3 regions of the Burkholderia theae genome follow, and region 1 is predicted to be linked to each of the others. Evidence: predicted binding sites of a transcription regulator. Region 1 holds the regulator's gene; each other region holds the start of a gene.
The links. The regulator LexA, encoded in region 1, represses DNA repair genes until DNA is damaged. The targets are predictions, from matches to a motif close to ACTGTATNNNNATACAGT.

Region 1 (5,841 bases):
GTGGTCTTGCCGCAGCCGGACGGCCCGAGCAGCGCGACCAGTTCGCCGGGCGGGAAGTCGAGCGAGACGTTGTCGAGCGCCGTGAAATCGCCGAAGCGCTTCTGAAGGTTACGGACGGTGATACCCATTCTGGTTGCCTCTTTACGATTTCGACGAAACGGCGGCGACGGGGCCGGCATGTGCGGGAACGGCGTCGCGCGCGCCGGCCAGTTCGGCGGCGAGATGACGCTCGGCGAGCAGCTTGAGCGCGAGCGTGACGAGCGCGAGCAGCGCCAGCACCGACGCCACCGCGAACGCTGCCGCGAAGTTGTATTCGTTGTACAGGATCTCGACGTGCAGCGGCATCGTGTCGGTCACGCCGCGGATATGGCCCGACACGACCGACACCGCGCCGAACTCGCCCATCGCGCGCGCATTGCACAGGATCACGCCGTACAGCAGGCCCCACCGCACGTTCGGCAGCGTCACGCGGCGGAAGATCTGCCAGCCCGACGCGCCAAGCACGCGCGCGGCCTCTTCCTCGTCGGTGCCCTGCGCCTGCATCAGCGGAATCAGCTCTCGCGCGACGAACGGGAACGTGACGAAGATCGTCGCGAGCACGATGCCCGGCACCGCGAAGATGATCTGCACGTCGTGGTCCTGCAGCCACGGCCCGATCCAGCCCTGCGCGCCGAACAGCAGCACGTAGACCAGGCCCGAGATCACCGGCGACACGGAGAACGGCAGGTCGATCAGCGTCGTCAGCAACGCCTTGCCGCGGAATTCGAACTTCGCGATCGCCCACGATGCGCACACGCCGAACACGAGGTTCAGCGGCACGGCGATCGCGGCGACGGTCAGCGTCAGCTTGATCGCCGCCCAGGCATCGGGATCGGCCAGCGATTCGAGGTAGAAGCCGACACCCTTTCTCAGCGCCTCGACGAACACCGCGGCGAGCGGCACGACGAGGAAGAACGCGAGGAACGCCAACGCGATGCCCGTGAGCAGCCAGCGCACGACGCGCGACTCGCTGACGGGGTCGAGCCGCTTCGCGGCGCGCCCGCGCGCGGCCGACGACGGGGTTTTCAGCACGACGGTGGCCTCCTGGTTCATTGCTGGCCTCCTGCCGCGGTTGCGACGACGGTCGCGGGTGCGGGGCCGCTCGCGCCCTTGCTCGTGCGGCGCTGCAAATACCATTGCAGCGTGTTGATCAGCAGCAGCATCAGGAACGACACGACCAGCATCACAACCGCGAGCGCGGTCGCGCCCGCGTAGTCGTACTGTTCGAGCTTCGTGATGATGAGCAGCGACGTGATCTCGGATTTCATCGGCACGTTGCCGGCGATGAAGATCACCGAGCCGTATTCGCCGAGCGCACGCGCGAACGCCAGCGCGAAACCGGTGAGCAGCGCCGGCAGCACGGCCGGCAGCACGACGCGGCGGAACGTCAGCCAGCGCGACGCGCCGAGGCACGCGGCGGCCTCTTCCTGCTCGCGCTCGAAATCCTCGAGTACCGGCTGCACGGTGCGCACGACGAATGGCAGCCCGATGAAGGTCAGCGCGACCAGCACGCCGGCCGGCGTGAACGCGATCTTGATGCCGAGCGGCGCGAGATACTGGCCGACCCAGCCGTTGGTCGCATAGACGGCCGCAAGCGAAATGCCGGCGACCGAGGTCGGCAGCGCGAACGGCAGGTCGACGATCGCATCGACGATCCGCTTGAACGGGAACGTGTAGCGCACGAGCACCCACGCGACGAGGAAGCCGAACACGGCGTTGATCAGCGCGCCGCCGAGCGCGGCCGAGAACGTCAGCCGGTACGATGCGAGCACGCGCGGCGACGTGACGGCGGTGACGAACTGGTCCCACGACAGCGTCGCGGTCTTCAGGAACGTGGCGGCGAGCGGAATCAGCACCACGAGGCTCAAATAGGCCACCGTGATGCCTAGCGTCACGCCGAAACCGGGCAGCGCGCTCGGCTTGCGAAAGGTGTACGTCGTCATCGGATGCTCTTGCTGGGTCGTTGCTGCTCATGGGTCCGACGCAAACGCCGGCGCGGTGAATCGCGCCGGCGGCCCGTCGGGGATGCGGCGCACTGCGTGGCGCACCGCTGTGGTTATGGCGTTACTGCGGCTTGTAGATCGAATCGAACACGCCGCCGTCCGCGAAATGCGTCTTCTGCGCATTCGTCCAGCCGCCGAACGTGTCGTCGACCGTGTACAGCTTCAGCTTCGGGAACTGCTTCGTCAGTTCGGCCGGCACGTTCTTCGAACGCGGCCGGTAGTAGTTGCGCGCCGCGATCTCCTGGCCCTGCGGGCTGTACAGGAAATTCAGGTACGCGTCGGCCAGCTTGCGCGTGCCCTTCTTGTCGACCACCTTGTCGACCACCGCGACGGGCGGCTCGGCCAGGATGCTCACCGACGGCACGACGATCTCGAACTTGTCGGTGCCGAACTCCTTGACCGACAGGAATGCCTCGTTTTCCCATGCGATCAGCACGTCGCCGATCCCGCGCTGCACGAAGCTCGTCGTCGCGCCTCGCGCGCCCGAATCGAGCACACCCGCATTCTTGTAGAGCTTCGTGACGAATTCCTTCGCCGTCTGCTCGTTGCCGCCCGGCTTGTGCAGCGCGTATGCCCACGCGGCCAGGTAGTTCCAGCGCGCGCCGCCCGACGTCTTCGGGTTCGGCGTGACGATCGAGATGCCCGGCTTGGTCAGGTCGTCCCAATCCTTGATCCCCTTCGGATTGCCCTTGCGCACGAGGAATACGATCGTCGACGTGTACGGCGAAGCGTTGTCGGGCAGGCGCTTCTGCCAGTCCTTGTTGACAAGCCCCTTGTTCGCGAGCGCGTCGATGTCGTAAGCGAGCGCCAGCGTGACCACGTCGGCCTGCAGGCCGTCGAGCACCGATCGAGCCTGCGCGCCCGAGCCGCCGTGCGACTGCTTGAAGTTGACGGTCTCGCCCGTCTTCGCCTTCCACTCCTTGCCGAACGCCTGGTTGAAGTCCTGATACAGCTCGCGCGTCGGGTCGTACGACACGTTCAGGAAGGTCGTATCGGCCTGCGCATGCGTCGCGACGCCCAGCGCCGCCGCCGCGCCCAGCGCGAGTGTTGCGATCAGGCGGCCCACCCCGCCCACCAGCCCCGTATTGCGCTTCGCCATCCTTGGTTCTCCAGTGTTGTCGGTATTGCGATGTCGGGCCAGTCTAACGAACGGGTTACATGATTAAAAATAATCGTTCTTCATTTTTTAATACTCAAAAGTGCTAACGCAGACGGGATGGACGGTTGCGGCGGATAAACCGGCGTCCGGACGTCGCGGAATCGCGTCGGAACCGGCGCGATCGCGTCGAACCTCACGTAACACTTGAATTTCGCGAAGTACTGTATAAAAATACAGCTCACTGTCTATCCATACAGTTGAGCCATGACCAAACTCACCGCCCGTCAGCAGCAAGTGTTCGACTTGATCCGTCGCGCGATCGAACGCTCCGGATTCCCGCCCACCCGCGCCGAGATCGCGGCCGAACTGGGCTTCAGCTCGCCGAATGCGGCCGAGGAGCACCTGCGCGCACTGGCGCGCAAGGGTGTGATCGAGTTGGCCGCCGGCGCGTCGCGCGGCATCCGCCTGCTCGGCCTCGAAGATTCCCCGCACCAGTTCACGCTGCCGCATGCCGGCCTGATGCAGCTGTCGCTGCCGCTCGTCGGCCGCGTCGCGGCCGGTAGCCCGATCCTCGCGCAGGAGCACATCTCGCAGCATTACGCGTGTGATCCCGCGCTGTTCTCCAGCAAGCCCGACTACCTGCTGAAGGTGCGCGGCCTGTCGATGCGCGACGCCGGCATTCTCGACGGCGACCTGCTCGCCGTGCAGAAGCGCACCGAAGCGAAGGACGGCCAGATCATCGTCGCGCGTCTCGGCGACGACGTCACGGTCAAGCGCCTGATGCGCCGGCCGGGCGGTCTCGAGCTGATCGCGGAGAACCCCGATTACGAAAACATCTTCGTCAAGGCCGGCAGCGCGGAATTCGCGCTGGAAGGCATCGCCGTCGGGCTGATCCGATCCGGCGAACTCTGACATTCCGTCTCGTTAGGAGAACATCATGGAACGCCTTGCCCGCCTGCTGCCTTTCCGTCAATTCGGTCGCCTGCGTCATCTGCGCGGCCGCACGCCCTGCGCACCGCTGTCCGCGGCGGCGCCTGTGGAAGAAGAAGTCGCAGTCGAACGGCAGGCGTCGCTGCTGCCGTCAGCGCTTCCCGCCTTCGCGCGGGTATCGCTGAACGCCGGTCTGAATCACGCGGAACCTGCGCGCCGCGCGCCGGTGCGCGTCTATCACGGCCGTTCGCGCCTGATCATGGTCGGCACGATCGATGCCGTGTGCCGGATGATCGATCGCTGCATCGCCGAGGAACGATCGGCCACGCCAGGCGGTCTCTGATTGCGGAACATTCCCGCACCGGAGGCAACGTGACTGGATCTTCGGGCCGCGCATGGCGGCTCAAGCCCCTGCTGATCGCCGTGCTGGCCGTCGCCGTCATTGCGGCGATCGGTTATGCATATGCGTCGCCATACGTCGCGCTCGGCCGCCTGAAATCGGCGATCGATGCGCGCGATGCGCAAGCCATCAGTGAATATGTCGATTTTCCGTCGCTGCGCATCAGTCTGAAGCAGCAGGTCACGGAAGAGTTGATGCGCCGGATCGACGCGGTGAAGAAGAACAATCCGTTCGCGGTGATCGGTGCGCTGATCGGGTCCGCGCTGATCGGCCCGCTGGTCGATGCATACGCAACCCCGGAGGGCGTGGCCGCGCTGATGAGCGGCTTGCCGCCGCGCGGCAATCCAGGCGAGCGTCCGCCCGAATGGTCGAATCTGCCGCAAGGCAATGCACCGGCCGCACCGCCGGCCAATCCGGCTCCGGCAAGCGCAGCCGTTCCGGGCAGCAACGCGGTCGCCACGGCCGCGTCATCGCCGGCACCGGCCCCTGCCGCACCGGCCAGCGCGGGCGATGCAACGCATCCACCGCACCAGCAGCAAACCAGTGCCGGCTACCGGAATGTCGACGAATTCGTCGTGACCTATCAGCGAAGCGCCGACGGCACCCGCTATGCGGCGATATTCCACCGCTTCGGCCTGTTCTCGTGGAAGCTGTCCGCGATCGACCTGCATGCGTAGCCGGCCGCGGTCGACGCCCGCGCCGCTGATGTGGCGCGGCGCCTGACCGGCGCGAATCGCCGGTCAGGCCGTCGTCAAGTCATCAGATCATTTGCCGCTCGCCGTAGCCGCTTCACGCTCGCGCGCGATTTCGGCCTTCTGCTCTTGCGCGGACGAGCACGCAACCAGAATGCTGCAGTTCACACGGTCGAGCAGTTGCGTATTCCCCGACCCCATCCACCATCTCGACAACCCGCTACGGCACCGGTGGCCGACGACGACGAGGTCAACCTTCAGTTCCGTCGCGAGATTCGCGATTTCGTCGATCGGATAGCCGAACGCGAAATGGCCTTCGGCCTGTACGCCGCGCTCGCGTAGCCAGTTCACGCCTTCCTGCAGGATTTCACGCGCGGTTTCCTCGAATCGGCCACACGCGACGTCGGTCAGCAAACCCGCGCTTTGTGCAATGCTCGAACGCATGTCGACGACCGACAGCAAATGCGTCTCGGCCTTCAGGTCCATTGCGAGATTGGCACCGCAACGCAGTGCCTTGCGCCCTTCGAGCGAGCCGTCGTAACACAGCAAAATCTTGTTGTAGCTAGCCATGAAACCTCCCTATCGCGACAACGAGCCTACGCATTCATCATGGTGCGCCGCAATTCAGGACGCAAGGGATGGAAAACGCTGATTCGCCCCGCTCGGCGCGTGCGCGAT
Region 2 (5,841 bases), 1.5 Mb from region 1:
TGCATGCGTGGTGCGCCTGCGAGCGAGCATTCGTCGGTGATCGCGATCCCGCGATAGCCGAGCTCGACCGCACGCTCGACCAGTTCCTCCGCATGCGACGCGCCATGCAGGAACGAAAAGTTCGAACGGCAGAACAACTCCGCGTAGTCAGGAAGAAACTTGAATTCCGCAGCCATCACCGTTCACCCGAACAGGCCGTGCAGGAACCAGCGCGGCTCGGACTCGCTCCCCGCTCGCTCCCTGAACACCCAGTAGCACGCACCGGCTTCATCCTGCGCAACGTGATAATCGCGCGCGGCAAGCTGACCGTCGAACCACCCGGCCTCGATCCGCTCGGGCGACGACATCATCCTGAGCGGCGTATGAAATACCGGCCGGTTCTCGCGCATCAACAACGGCTGCGGCTCGGCCAGCAGCCACGCGGGACGCGGCGGCACGGCCGGCGGACCACCGGCCGGCTTGCCGGCCTGCGCATCGAGCGGCAGCCAGCGGTTCGCGGCCTCGGGCCGGTGATCGGCAACGGGCGCCGCACGCAGCACGTTCTCCGCGCCGAGCCGCGCGGCCAGCAACTCGAACAGCCGCGCACGCGTCTCGCGCGTGCCGCCCGGCTCGGGAAAAAGATCGTCGGCCGGCGGCGCGACCGATTCGACGCGGGTGGCCTTCAGACGCACCGCGATCACCGCGGCCGGCAACTCGACGCGCGCGAGCCGCTCGCCGAGCAGCCGCATGAAGTGCACCTCGTCGCGCACGGGCGCGGCGAACGCGAGTTCGAGCGGCGTCGGCGGCACGGCCTGGCGGCCGCGCTCGTGCTCGAGATCGAACGTCATCGCGGCCAGCGACAGTTGCCGCGCGGCCAGCCAGCCGCAGAGCTGCACGACGAGCCGCCGCGCGGCGAACAGCACGGCTTCCGCGTATTCGACCCGCTCCGGCAATTCGAGCCGCACGTCGAACACGGGCGGCACCGCCATCCATGCAAGCGGCTCGACCGCCTCGCCGTATGCGCGGTCGAGCGCGGCCAGCAGCGCGGGCCCGCAGCGGCGCTGCAGCCCCGCGCGCGGCAGCCCGCGCAGATCGGCGAGCGTGCGGCACCCGAGACCGTCGAACCAGCCCGCATACGGACGCGCATCGGGCAACAGCACACAGGGCAGCCCGTCGAGCGAGCGGACGAGCGAGGCCTGAGCGGCGACGCGGCGCCGGATGCGCGCACGGGACGACGTGCGCGCGAGCAGCCACGCACCGCGCCCGGTCGGTGCGGCGGACAGGCGCGCCGCGTAGCCGAGCGCCGCGAGCGTCGCGCGCACCTGGCGGCACAGCGACGGCAGGCCGCCGAACAGGCGCAGGCTCGGGCCGACGTCGACGATCAGCGTGGCTTCGTCGTCGAGCGCGACGCACGGCGAGAAGCGCAGCAACGCGAGCGCGACCGCGCGCAGCGCATCGGCCTCGCGCGCGGGATCGCGTTCGACGAGCTGCGTCTCGGGCGCGAGCGTCAGCACGCCGCCGCGCTTCATGCCCGCGCGCACGCCGTGCCGCTGCGCGAGCGCATCGGCGATCAGCACGACGCCCTGCTCGAGCACCGCGCAGCCGGCGCCGCCGGCCTCCGCGTCAGACGGCTGCGGGGCGCACACGTCGAGCGGCAGGCGCGGCAGATGGATGCCGAGCAAGACGCGCATAACGACTCTCCACGATGGGCGACGGCAGGTCGAGCGCGAGCGGCTCGCTGCGTGCGGGACCGCGACGCTTGACGATGTCGAGCGAGACGCCGCCCGGCACGGGATACAGCACGACGCGCAGCACGGCCGGCGACGGCTGCCGCGCGGCCGACAGCGGGCGCAGCATCACGAACAGCGTGTCGCCCGTGCGCGCGGCCGCGAGATGCAGGCGCCGCAGCGCATCGGGCCGCGCGTCCTGCCAGAGCAGCAGCGCGCCGCAGCAGCCGGTCTTGAGCGCCTGCTCGGCGGCCCACAATGCATCCGTGCGGCTGCCGGCGCGCAGCCACAGCAGCGCGTCGGCCGGCACGCCGAGACTGGCGAGCGCGGTCGCATGCGGCGATTGCGGCGGCGCGACGAGCGCGAGCGGACGCCGGGCGCTGACGGTGCGGGCGAGCGCGGGCGCGAGCAGCCGCATCTCGCCACAACCCGGCTGCGCGGCCAGCAGTTCGACGAGCCCGCCGACCGGCCAGCCGCCGCCCGGCAGTTCGGCGGTCAGCGGCGCGAAGCCGGTATCGATCGTGCGCGGGCCGCCGCGCGCGAGCTGCGAGCCGCGCCAGAGCGACGGATGAAGGGATTCGGGAGAAATGGAGGATGCGAGCATGACGCCACCCACAACTGTATGGATATACAGTATATGGCAATGCGCTCACGCCGCACAGCACCGGTGCGAAACCGGTGTTTCGTCAGAGGAAAACAGGGAGGGAAGCCGGCGCGCGCGCCATGTTACGGCGCGCCGGCCCGCCGGTCAGCTCAGCAACAACGCGTCGTCGTCGAGCTGCTCGTGACGCACCTTCTCGAACATCTGCAGCAGGTCCGGCACGTCGAGCCCCTTGCGCGCGTCGCCCGACACGTCGAGCACGACCTGCCCCTGGTGCAGCATCACCGTGCGGTCGCCATAGTCGAGCGCCTGCCGCATGCTGTGTGTGACCATCATCGTGGTCAGCTTGCTCTCGGCGACGATGCGCGCGGTCAGCTCCAGCACGAACGCGGCCGTCTTCGGGTCGAGCGCGGCCGTGTGCTCGTCGAGCAGCAGGATCCGCGACGGCCGCAGCGACGCCATCAGCAGGCTCACGGCCTGCCGCTGGCCGCCCGACAGCAGCCCGATCCGGTCGGTCAGCCGGTTCTCGAGGCCGAGATTCAGCAGCCGCAGCTTGTCGCGGAACAGCTCGCGCGACGGCCGGTCGAGCGCGGCCCGGAAGCCGCGCCGCACGCCGCGCGCCGTCGCGAGCGCCATGTTCTCCTCGATCGTCAGCGCCTCGCAGGTGCCGGCCATCGGATCCTGGAACACGCGCGCGACGAGGTGCGCGCGGTCCCACGCGGCCTGGCGCGTGACGTCCGTGCCGTCGATCGAGATGCGCCCCGAATCGACGCGCTGGTCGCCGCTGACCGCATTGAGGAAGGTCGACTTGCCGGCGCCGTTCGAGCCGATCACCGCGACGAACTGGCCGTCGGGGATCTCGAGCGACAGCCCGCGCAGCGCGCGCGTCTCGATCGGCGTGCCGGGATTGAACGTGAGTTTCAGGTCTTGTGCGGACAGCATGTCATGCCCCTCCGTTCTTGCGCGCGAACAGCTTCTTGCGCGTCGCCGGCAGCACCAGCGCGATCGTGACGAGCGCGGCCGTCACGAGGTTCAGATCCTGCGCCTTCAGGCCGATGAATTCGCTGTTCAGCGCGAGCGCGATGAAGAAGCGGTAGACGATCGCGCCGAGCACGACCGCGAGCGTCGTCAGCACGAGCCGGCGCGCGGGCAGCAGCGTCTCGCCGATGATCACGGCGGCCAGCCCGATCACGATCGTGCCGATCCCCATCGAGATGTCCGCGCCGCCCTGCGTCTGCGCGAACAGCGCGCCGGCGAGCGCGACGAGCGCGTTCGACAGCGCCATCCCGGCGAGCGTCGCGCGGCCCGTCGCGATGCCTTGCGCACGCGCCATCCGCGGATTCGCGCCGGTCGCGCGCATCGCGAGGCCGAGCTGCGACGAGAAGAACCAGTCGAGGCCGAGCTTCGCGACCACGACGACGATCGCGAGTAGCGCCGGGCGCAGCACGTAGTCGGGCATCCAGTCGGGCTGCAGCACGGTGAAGAGCGTCGGCTCGGTGATGAGCGGCACGTTCGGCCGACCCATGATCCGCAGGTTCACCGAATAGAGCGCGATCATCATCAGGATGCTGGCGAGCAGATCCATGATCTTCAGGCGCACGTTGAGCCAGCCGGTGATGAAGCCGGCCACCGCGCCCGCGACGATCGCGAACACTGTCGCGGAGAACGGGTCGTAGCCGGCCGAGATCAGCGTCGCGGCAACGGCGCCGCCGAGCGGAAAGCTGCCGTCGACGGTAAGGTCGGGGAAGTTGAGGATGCGAAACGAGATCAGCACCCCGAGGGCGACGAGACTGAAGATCAGGCCGATCTCCAGGGCGCCCAGTAACGAGAACAGAGACATGATGGGGAATCCTGTTGCTTCCCGGCCGGACGTGTACGGCCGGGCGAAGCGGACGGGCGGCCCCGGGTGGGAGCCGCCCGTCCGGCGGTATCGTTCAGGCCCGGATCGGGCCTGCCAGCGCGGCGGTCGGGCCGCGGCTTACTTGATGACCGTCTTCGCTTCCTTCACGAGATCCGACGACAGCGTCACGCCCTGCTTCGCGGCCGCGCCCGTGTTGACGAACAGCTCGAGGTTGCTGCTCGTCTCCGACGCGATCGCGCCCGGCTTCTGGCCCTTCAGGATGCGCGCGACGACCTTGCCCGTCTGGCGACCGAGGTCGCCGTAGTTGATGCCGAGCGCGGCGATGCCGCCACGCTTCACGCTGTCGGTATCGCCGGCGACGAGCGGGATCTTCGCTTCGTTCGCGACCTTCACGAGCGCTTCGTACGCGGACACGACGTTGTTGTCGGTGTTCGTGTAGATCACGTCGACCTTGCCGATCAGGCTCTTCGCGGCCGGCCCGATGTCGACGGTGCGCGGCGCGGCCGCTTCCTTGAGCGTCATCCCCTGCTTCGCGAGGAGCTCCTTGAGCGCTTGAACGACGACGACCGAATTCGCCTCGCCCGGGTTATAGACCATGCCGACCGTCTTCGCATTCGGCACGACGCGCTTGATCAGCGCGACCTGGCGATCGAGCGGCAGCTTGTCGGACACGCCCGTCACGTTGGTGCCCGACGGGCCCCAGCCCTTCACGAGCTGCGCGGCGACCGGATCGGTGACGCCCGAATAGACGACGGGCACGCTCTTGGTCGCCGCGACGACCGACTGCGCGGCCGGCGTCGCGATCGCGACGATCACGTCGGGCTGGTCGCCGACGAACTTGCGCGCGATCTGCGCGGCCGTGCCCGTGTTGCCCTGCGCGCTCTGGTATTCCCACTTGAGCTTGTCGTCGCCGAAGCCTTCCGCCTTCAGCTCGGCGCGCACGCCGTCGCGGATCGCATCGAGCGCCGGATGATCGACGATCGACAGGACCTTGACGGTCTGCGCATGCGCGGCGCCCGCCAGCGCGAGTGCGGCCACGCCGGCCGTGATCGAACGGATCGCGAAAGTCTTGAATCGCTTCATGGGTGAGTCTCCCCCGTATTGTGTCGGTTCTGGATGATGGATTCCCGCCGCCGTCATGCGGGCGCGCCGCGCGTGAAACGCAGCGGCGGCCGGCCCGCTCGCGCCCCGGGAAGGCGTGCGGCGGCGAACGCACGAGGATACCATTTCCGCAGACCACCGCCTGACTCCGCGCTTTCGCCCGGCGCACCGGATCGCACCGCCCGCGGAAGCCCCGCGCCCCCGCGAGAAGCCCGTCCGGCGGCGGCTTCCGCCGGTGTCCGCGCAACGCGTCAGCCGCGCTTGCGGCTTTACGTTATGCTGTCGGCCGACCCATTCCACTCCATCGGAGGACAGATGAAACGGGGGATCCGTGCAATCGCATTCGCGGCCGTCGCGCTGGCACTGCCGGGCGCGGCGTTCGCGCTGACCGACGGCAGCGAGCAATACGACGACTGCATGCTCAACGCGCTGCGCGAAAGCCGCAACGGCGCGGCGGCCCAGTTGATCCAGCGCTCCTGCGACGCGCTGTACCGCAACAACGCGATGCTGCTGCCGCGCGAGCGGCGCTATCACGAGTGCGTCGTGCAGTCGCTGCCGGGCGTGCGCGACAA
Region 3 (5,841 bases), on a different replicon from region 1:
CGTCCGGTTCGGCCAGCACCGCGTCGCGCAGGCCCGTGCCGGCGCGCACCGCGGCCAGGTCGACGCCGCGCGCGGCCAGCGCCTGCAGCAGCAGGCGCGTGTAGGCGACCGGAATCGTCGGCCGGCGCAGCCCGAGGCGGTCCTTGGCGAGGGGGGAGGTCATGTCGTTTTGGCCGGAAATGACAAGCATTATGGCTGTTTGCCCCCTCACGTTCAAGGCGGCGCGCGCCTACGATGGCAGGCATCGCTTATCAGGCACGATCATCATGACGACAACCTTTCCCCACCTGCTCGCGCCGCTCGATCTCGGCTTCACGACGCTGAAGAACCGCGTGCTGATGGGCTCGATGCACACGGGCCTCGAGGACAGCCGCAAGACGCTGCCGCGGCTCGCCGAATATTTCGCCGAACGCGCGCGCGGCGGCGTTGGCCTGATCGTGACGGGCGGCTTCGCGCCGAACGTGGCCGGCTGGACCAAGCCGTTCGGCGGCACGCTGATGACGTCGGGCGCCGCGCGGCGGCATCGCGTGATCACCGATGCCGTGCATGCCGACGACGGCAAGATCGCGCTGCAGATCCTGCATACGGGCCGTTACGGTTATCACCCGTTCGCGGTCGCGCCGTCGAAGATCAAGTCGCCGATCTCGCCGTTCGCGCCGCACGAACTGAGCGCGCGCGGTGTCGAGCGGCAGATTCGCGCGTTCGTCCGCTGCGCGCAGCTCGCGCGCGAAGCCGGCTACGACGGCGTCGAGATCATGGGCTCCGAGGGTTACCTGATCAACCAGTTCATCTCGATGCATACGAACAAGCGCACCGACCAGTGGGGCGGGTCGTACGAGAACCGCATCCGGCTGCCGATCGAGATCATCGAGCGCACGCGCGAAGCGGTCGGCCGCGATTTCATCCTGATCTACCGGCTGTCGATGCTCGACCTGATTCCGGACGGCAGCGACTGGAACGAGACCGTGCAGCTCGCGAAGGCCGTCGAGCGCGCGGGCGCGACCATCATCAACACGGGGATCGGCTGGCACGAGGCACGCGTGCCGACGATCGCGACGTCGGTGCCGCGCGGCGCGTTCGCCTGGGTCACGAAAAAGATGAAGGGCGAGGTCGGCATTCCGCTCGTGACGACCAACCGGATCAACCGGCCCGAGGTGGCCGAGCAGATTCTCGCGGACGGCTGCGCGGACATGGTGTCGATGGCGCGCCCGCTGCTCGCGGATGCCGAGTTCGTCGTCAAGGCCGCGCAGGGCCGCGCCGACGAGATCAACACCTGCATCGGCTGCAATCAGGCGTGTCTCGATCATGCGTTCAAGAACAAGATCGCGTCGTGCCTGTTGAATCCGCGCGCGTGCCACGAGACGGAACTGAACTATGCGCCCGCGCAGCAGCCGAAGCGCATCGCGGTGGTCGGCGCGGGGCCGGCCGGGCTCGCGTGTTCGACCGTGCTCGCGCAGCGCGGCCATCAGGTCGACCTGTTCGACGGCGCAGCCGAGATCGGCGGCCAGTTCAACATGGCGAAGCAGGTGCCGGGCAAAGAAGAGTTTCATGAAGCGTTGCGCTACTTCGGCCGCCAGGTCGAGCTGACCGGCGTGAACCTGCACCTGAACCGCCGCGTCGACGCGAGCGACCTGATCGCGGGCGGCTACGACGAGATCGTGCTCGCGACCGGCGTGGCGCCGCGCGACCCGAAGATCCCCGGGCAGGACGGGCCGAACGTGCTCAGCTATATCGACGTGCTCGCGGGTAAGCAACCGGTCGGCCGGCGGGTCGCGGTGGTCGGTGCGGGCGGGATCGGCTTCGATGTCGCCGAGTATCTGGTGCAGGATGGCGAGTCGCCGGCGCTCGACCTGGAAGAATGGAAGGCCGAGTGGGGCGTGACCGACCCGGCCGCGACGCGCGGCGGCGTGACGCGTGCGCAGGTTGCGGCGCCCGCACGTGAAGTGACGCTGCTGCAGCGCAAGGCCGCGCCGCTCGGCAAGGGGCTTGGCAAGACGACCGGCTGGATCCACCGCGCGACGCTGAAGATGAAGCAGGTAAAGATGATCGGCGGCGTGAACTACGAGCGGATCGATGCGCGCGGACTGCACGTGTCGTACGGCGAGCAGCGCACCGATCATGAACTGATCGAAGCCGATACGATCGTGCTCTGCACGGGGCAGGAGCCGCAGCGCGCGCTGCTCGCGCCGCTGCAGGCGGCCGGGCGCTCGGTGCACCTGATCGGCGGCGCGGAACTGGCCGCCGAACTCGATGCGAAGCGCGCGATCGATCAGGGTTCGCGGCTCGCCGCGCGGCTCTGATAGCACGATTGCTCGATGGCGCGCGGCGCGTAGCCGCGATGGCATGCGCTGTCCCAGGATTCGGCGCTTGCGCCGGCGCGGCCTGACCGGAAGGCCGCGCCGCCCGCCGCGGTCATTCCATCTCGACGCGCTGTGCCTCTGTCTCTTCCGCTTCGAGCATCGCCTTGACGATCAGATAGACGGCAGGCAGATCGTCGTCGTCGCGCTTCCAGTCGACGGCTTCCTCGATGTCCGCCGCGACCATTCGGCTGTCGCGCAGCCGGATGAATGCATCAACGACGGTCGGATCGTTGCGGTTCAGGAAACCGGGGTTCGAGAACGCAAGCTCTTCGACATTCAACAGCGCCTGCCAGCTCATCGTGCGGACCGCGGCCGGATGGCTGCGCCGCTTCAGGCCGAGCGCCCGCTGCGCGGGGGCGCCGACGACGCGTTGAAGATCGACGACCGCCTGCCGCGCGGCGCGCTCGAAGTGGATCGGGTTGAAACCGGGTTGCTCGGGATCGAATGCGGATGACTGGAACATGGTCGCCTCACAAAAATCCGTCCGTCGATGGGTGACGGAATTCGGGTCAAATGGTGCAAAAGCACTGTAAATATATACAGTGTTCGAGGCGGTTTCAAGTCCCGAATGAAGAATCTTGCAGCAGAGCCGGGCGGCCCCGGCGAAGGCGACCGAAACCGGCAATCGCGCGCCGTCCGGCACGCCGTTCCCCGCCGTGCAGAATCCGGCCGCCGTCGTTGGCTTATACCGATGCCGCAATCGTCTCCCGCAGCCACCGATGCGCCGGATCGCGATGCACGCGTTCGTGCCACAGCATCGACATTTCATAGCCGGGCACCTCGACCGGCGCTTCCACCACACGCAGCGCGGGCACGTCGCGCACCAGCCGCTCGGGCAGCATCGCGACGAGATCGGTGCTGGCAACGGCCGACATCACGAACAGGAAATGCGGCACGGACAGCACGACGCGCCGCGTGGCGCCGACTTTCGCGAGCGCTTCGTCCGTCACGCCGAAGAAGCCGCCGCCGTCGGGCGACACGATCACGTGTTCGAACGTGCCGAACTGCGCGAGCGTGGGGCGCCGCTTCAGCTTCGGATGATCGTTGCGGCCGATGAGCACGTAACGCTCGGCGAACAGCGGCAGGCGCCGCATGCCGGCCGGCGAACCCTCGGTCGTATGGAATGCGAGGTCGATGCCGTTGCGCTCCGCGTCCTGCTCGATGCGCGGCGGCACGAGCTCGACGACGGCCAGCCGCGTGCCGGGGGCGGCCGACCGCAGCGTGTTCAGCGCCGGCAGCACGATCGTCGATTCGCCGTAGTCGGTCGCGGCCACGCGCCACGTGTTCGTCGCGGTCGCGGGATCGAACGGCGTGGCGGGGCTCACCGCGCGTTCGACGGCTTCCAGCGCGTCCCGCACCGGCTCGCGCAGCGCTTCCGCACGCGCGGTCGGCCGCATCCCGCGCGGCCCCGGCAACAGCAGCGGATCGCCGAACAGGTCGCGCAGTTTCTGCAACTGCACGCTGACCGACGGCTGCGACAGGTTCAGCTTCTCGGCCGCGCGCGTGACGTTGTGTTCGGCGAGCAGCACGTCCAGCGTGACGAGCAGGTTCAGATCGAGCCGTCTGAGATTATTCATGGTTATACCTGGAATATCAGGAATTCATTTCAAATATACCTTCGACGGCCGCATCCTGCAGTCATTCAATCAACGGAGTGACGAACATGAATGTGCTGATCGTTTATGCCCATCCCGAACCGCGTTCGCTGAACGGCGCGCTGCGCGACTTCGCTGTCGCGCATCTCGAAGCGGCCGGCCACACGGTGCAGGTGACCGACCTGTATGCAATGAACTGGAAGGCGGCATTCGACGCAAACGACGTGACCGATCGCGAGGCCGGTGCGCGCTTCAATCCGTCGCTCGACTCGAAGCATGCGTTCGCGACCGGCACGCAGCGCGAGGACATCGCGCGCGAGCAGGACAAGCTGAAGTGGGCCGACGCGGTGATCCTGCAGTTTCCGCTGTGGTGGTTCTCGATGCCGGCGATCATGAAGGGCTGGGTCGAGCGCGTGTATGCGTACGGCTTTGCCTATGGTGTCGGCGAGCATTCGGACACGCGCTGGGGCAACCGCTACGGCGAAGGGTCGCTGGCCGGCAAGCGGGCGATGGTGATCGTCACGGCAGGCGGGTGGGAGTCGCACTACAGCCCACGCGGCATCAACGGGCCGATCGACGACGTGCTGTTCCCGATCCAGCACGGGATGCTGTATTACCCGGGTTTCGACGTGTTGCCGCCGTTTGTGATCTACCGGACGGGGAAGATGAACGAAGCGCGCTTCGAGGAAACGCGCGCGGCGCTTGGCACGCGTCTCGACGATCTGTGGACCACGCAGCCGATTCCGTTCCGGCGGCAGAACGCGGGCGACTACGAGATTCCGGCGCTGACGCTGAAGGACGAGATCGCGCCGGGGAAGGCGGGGTTCGCGGCGCATCTCGCGCACGTGCGCTGATCGTGCGCGGCAAGCATGAATGAGATGACCGGCCGCGCTAAAGCGCGGCACGAGCATATCGACACGTGCGGCCGATTCAAGTAGTTTCCGGAGATCGACGCGATTCGTCTGCGTAATGGGCGGTGCGAGGCTGCGTGCCCGCGCAGCGAATCGGTCTCGACGGAGAACAACAATCATGTCTTTCGAACAAGCGGGCCCCCCGGAATCGACCGACGACGATCGCGCCAGCCTGCTGATTGCACTCGAAGCCGGCGGTTATGTCACGGAGGAACAGGCGGCGCGCGTCACGCAGCGACTGAAGGACGCACCGGCCGAGCTGCCCGACACCGATTCCGCGCGCACGCTGCTCGACTGGCTGATCGCCGAGGGCTACACGACATCCGAGGCGGAGACGAAGGCGACGCAGGAACTGCTCGACGGCCGTTTCGCGGACGTTCGCGCGAAACTCATCCTGATGAAATTGCTGGAGGAGATCGATCCGCCGCGCTTCGAACAGCGTCTGACCGAAACGGTCGCATCGATCCAGCGCGAGCAGAAGCGGAAACAGGCGCTGATCGGCGTCGGCGGCCTGGCCGTTGCGCTGGCGGTGGGCGCCTACCTGCTGTGGCCCGCGTCGACACCCGCGTGCGGCGCGTCGAGCACGGTCAAGACGCTGTCCTCGCTGATGTTCGACGCGCGCATGGACATGATGCGCAAGAACCCGATGCAGATGCTGGACCAGGGCAGTACGACCTTTCCGCGCGTCAGCAACCACCGGGAAGTTGGCTACGACGAGGCCAATCGCTCGCGCGGCTGCCTGGCGGACCTGAGTGTCGCCGACGAGCATACGACGCTCGGTTACGTGGTCCGGCAGGACGACAAGGACAAGAGCACCTTCGTCGTGCAGACGTTCCCTTCCGAATACGTGACGGCTCGCTACAGCGCACAGGGCCTCAATCCGAAACTCGGCGCACCGCTCGGTCGCGACGTGATCGGCACCGCGTTCATGGCGGGTGTCGCGCAACTCGACAAGAGCGTGTCGGAGCGCTCGCC

Region 2: imuA (translesion DNA synthesis-associated protein ImuA) is a predicted target of LexA. The motif match lies at 2,324-2,341, and genes of this name have one in related genera.
Region 3: ACN22W_RS26095 (DUF2471 family protein) is a predicted target of LexA. The motif match lies at 2,887-2,904, and genes of this name have one in related genera.

The regions. Positions count from the first base shown of each region.
Region 1 covers NZ_CP183461.1:1,838,384-1,844,224, reverse strand. The annotation lists gene ACN22W_RS08695 (sulfate/molybdate ABC transporter ATP-binding protein) at 1-128, opposite strand, end outside; gene cysW (sulfate ABC transporter permease subunit CysW) at 142-1,092, opposite strand; gene cysT (sulfate ABC transporter permease subunit CysT) at 1,089-1,982, opposite strand; gene ACN22W_RS08680 (sulfate ABC transporter substrate-binding protein) at 2,104-3,141, opposite strand; gene lexA (transcriptional repressor LexA) at 3,406-4,053, shown strand; gene ACN22W_RS08670 (hypothetical protein) at 4,079-4,414, shown strand; gene ACN22W_RS08665 (DUF2939 domain-containing protein) at 4,444-5,148, shown strand; gene ACN22W_RS08660 (universal stress protein) at 5,236-5,733, opposite strand.
Region 2 covers NZ_CP183461.1:3,336,514-3,342,354, forward strand. The annotation lists gene ACN22W_RS15715 (error-prone DNA polymerase) at 1-176, opposite strand, end outside; gene ACN22W_RS15720 (Y-family DNA polymerase) at 183-1,670, opposite strand; gene imuA (translesion DNA synthesis-associated protein ImuA) at 1,603-2,310, opposite strand; gene ACN22W_RS15730 (ABC transporter ATP-binding protein) at 2,455-3,249, opposite strand; gene ACN22W_RS15735 (ABC transporter permease) at 3,251-4,147, opposite strand; gene ACN22W_RS15740 (ABC transporter substrate-binding protein) at 4,286-5,251, opposite strand; gene ACN22W_RS15745 (VF_A0006 family four-cysteine protein) at 5,585-5,841, shown strand, end outside.
Region 3 covers NZ_CP183462.1:1,912,108-1,917,948, reverse strand. The annotation lists gene ACN22W_RS26105 (AraC family transcriptional regulator ligand-binding domain-containing protein) at 1-190, opposite strand, end outside; gene ACN22W_RS26100 (FAD-dependent oxidoreductase) at 267-2,300, shown strand; gene ACN22W_RS26095 (DUF2471 family protein) at 2,413-2,823, opposite strand; gene ACN22W_RS26090 (LysR family transcriptional regulator) at 3,044-3,937, opposite strand; gene ACN22W_RS26085 (NAD(P)H-dependent oxidoreductase) at 4,024-4,809, shown strand; gene ACN22W_RS26080 (hypothetical protein) at 4,985-5,841, shown strand, end outside.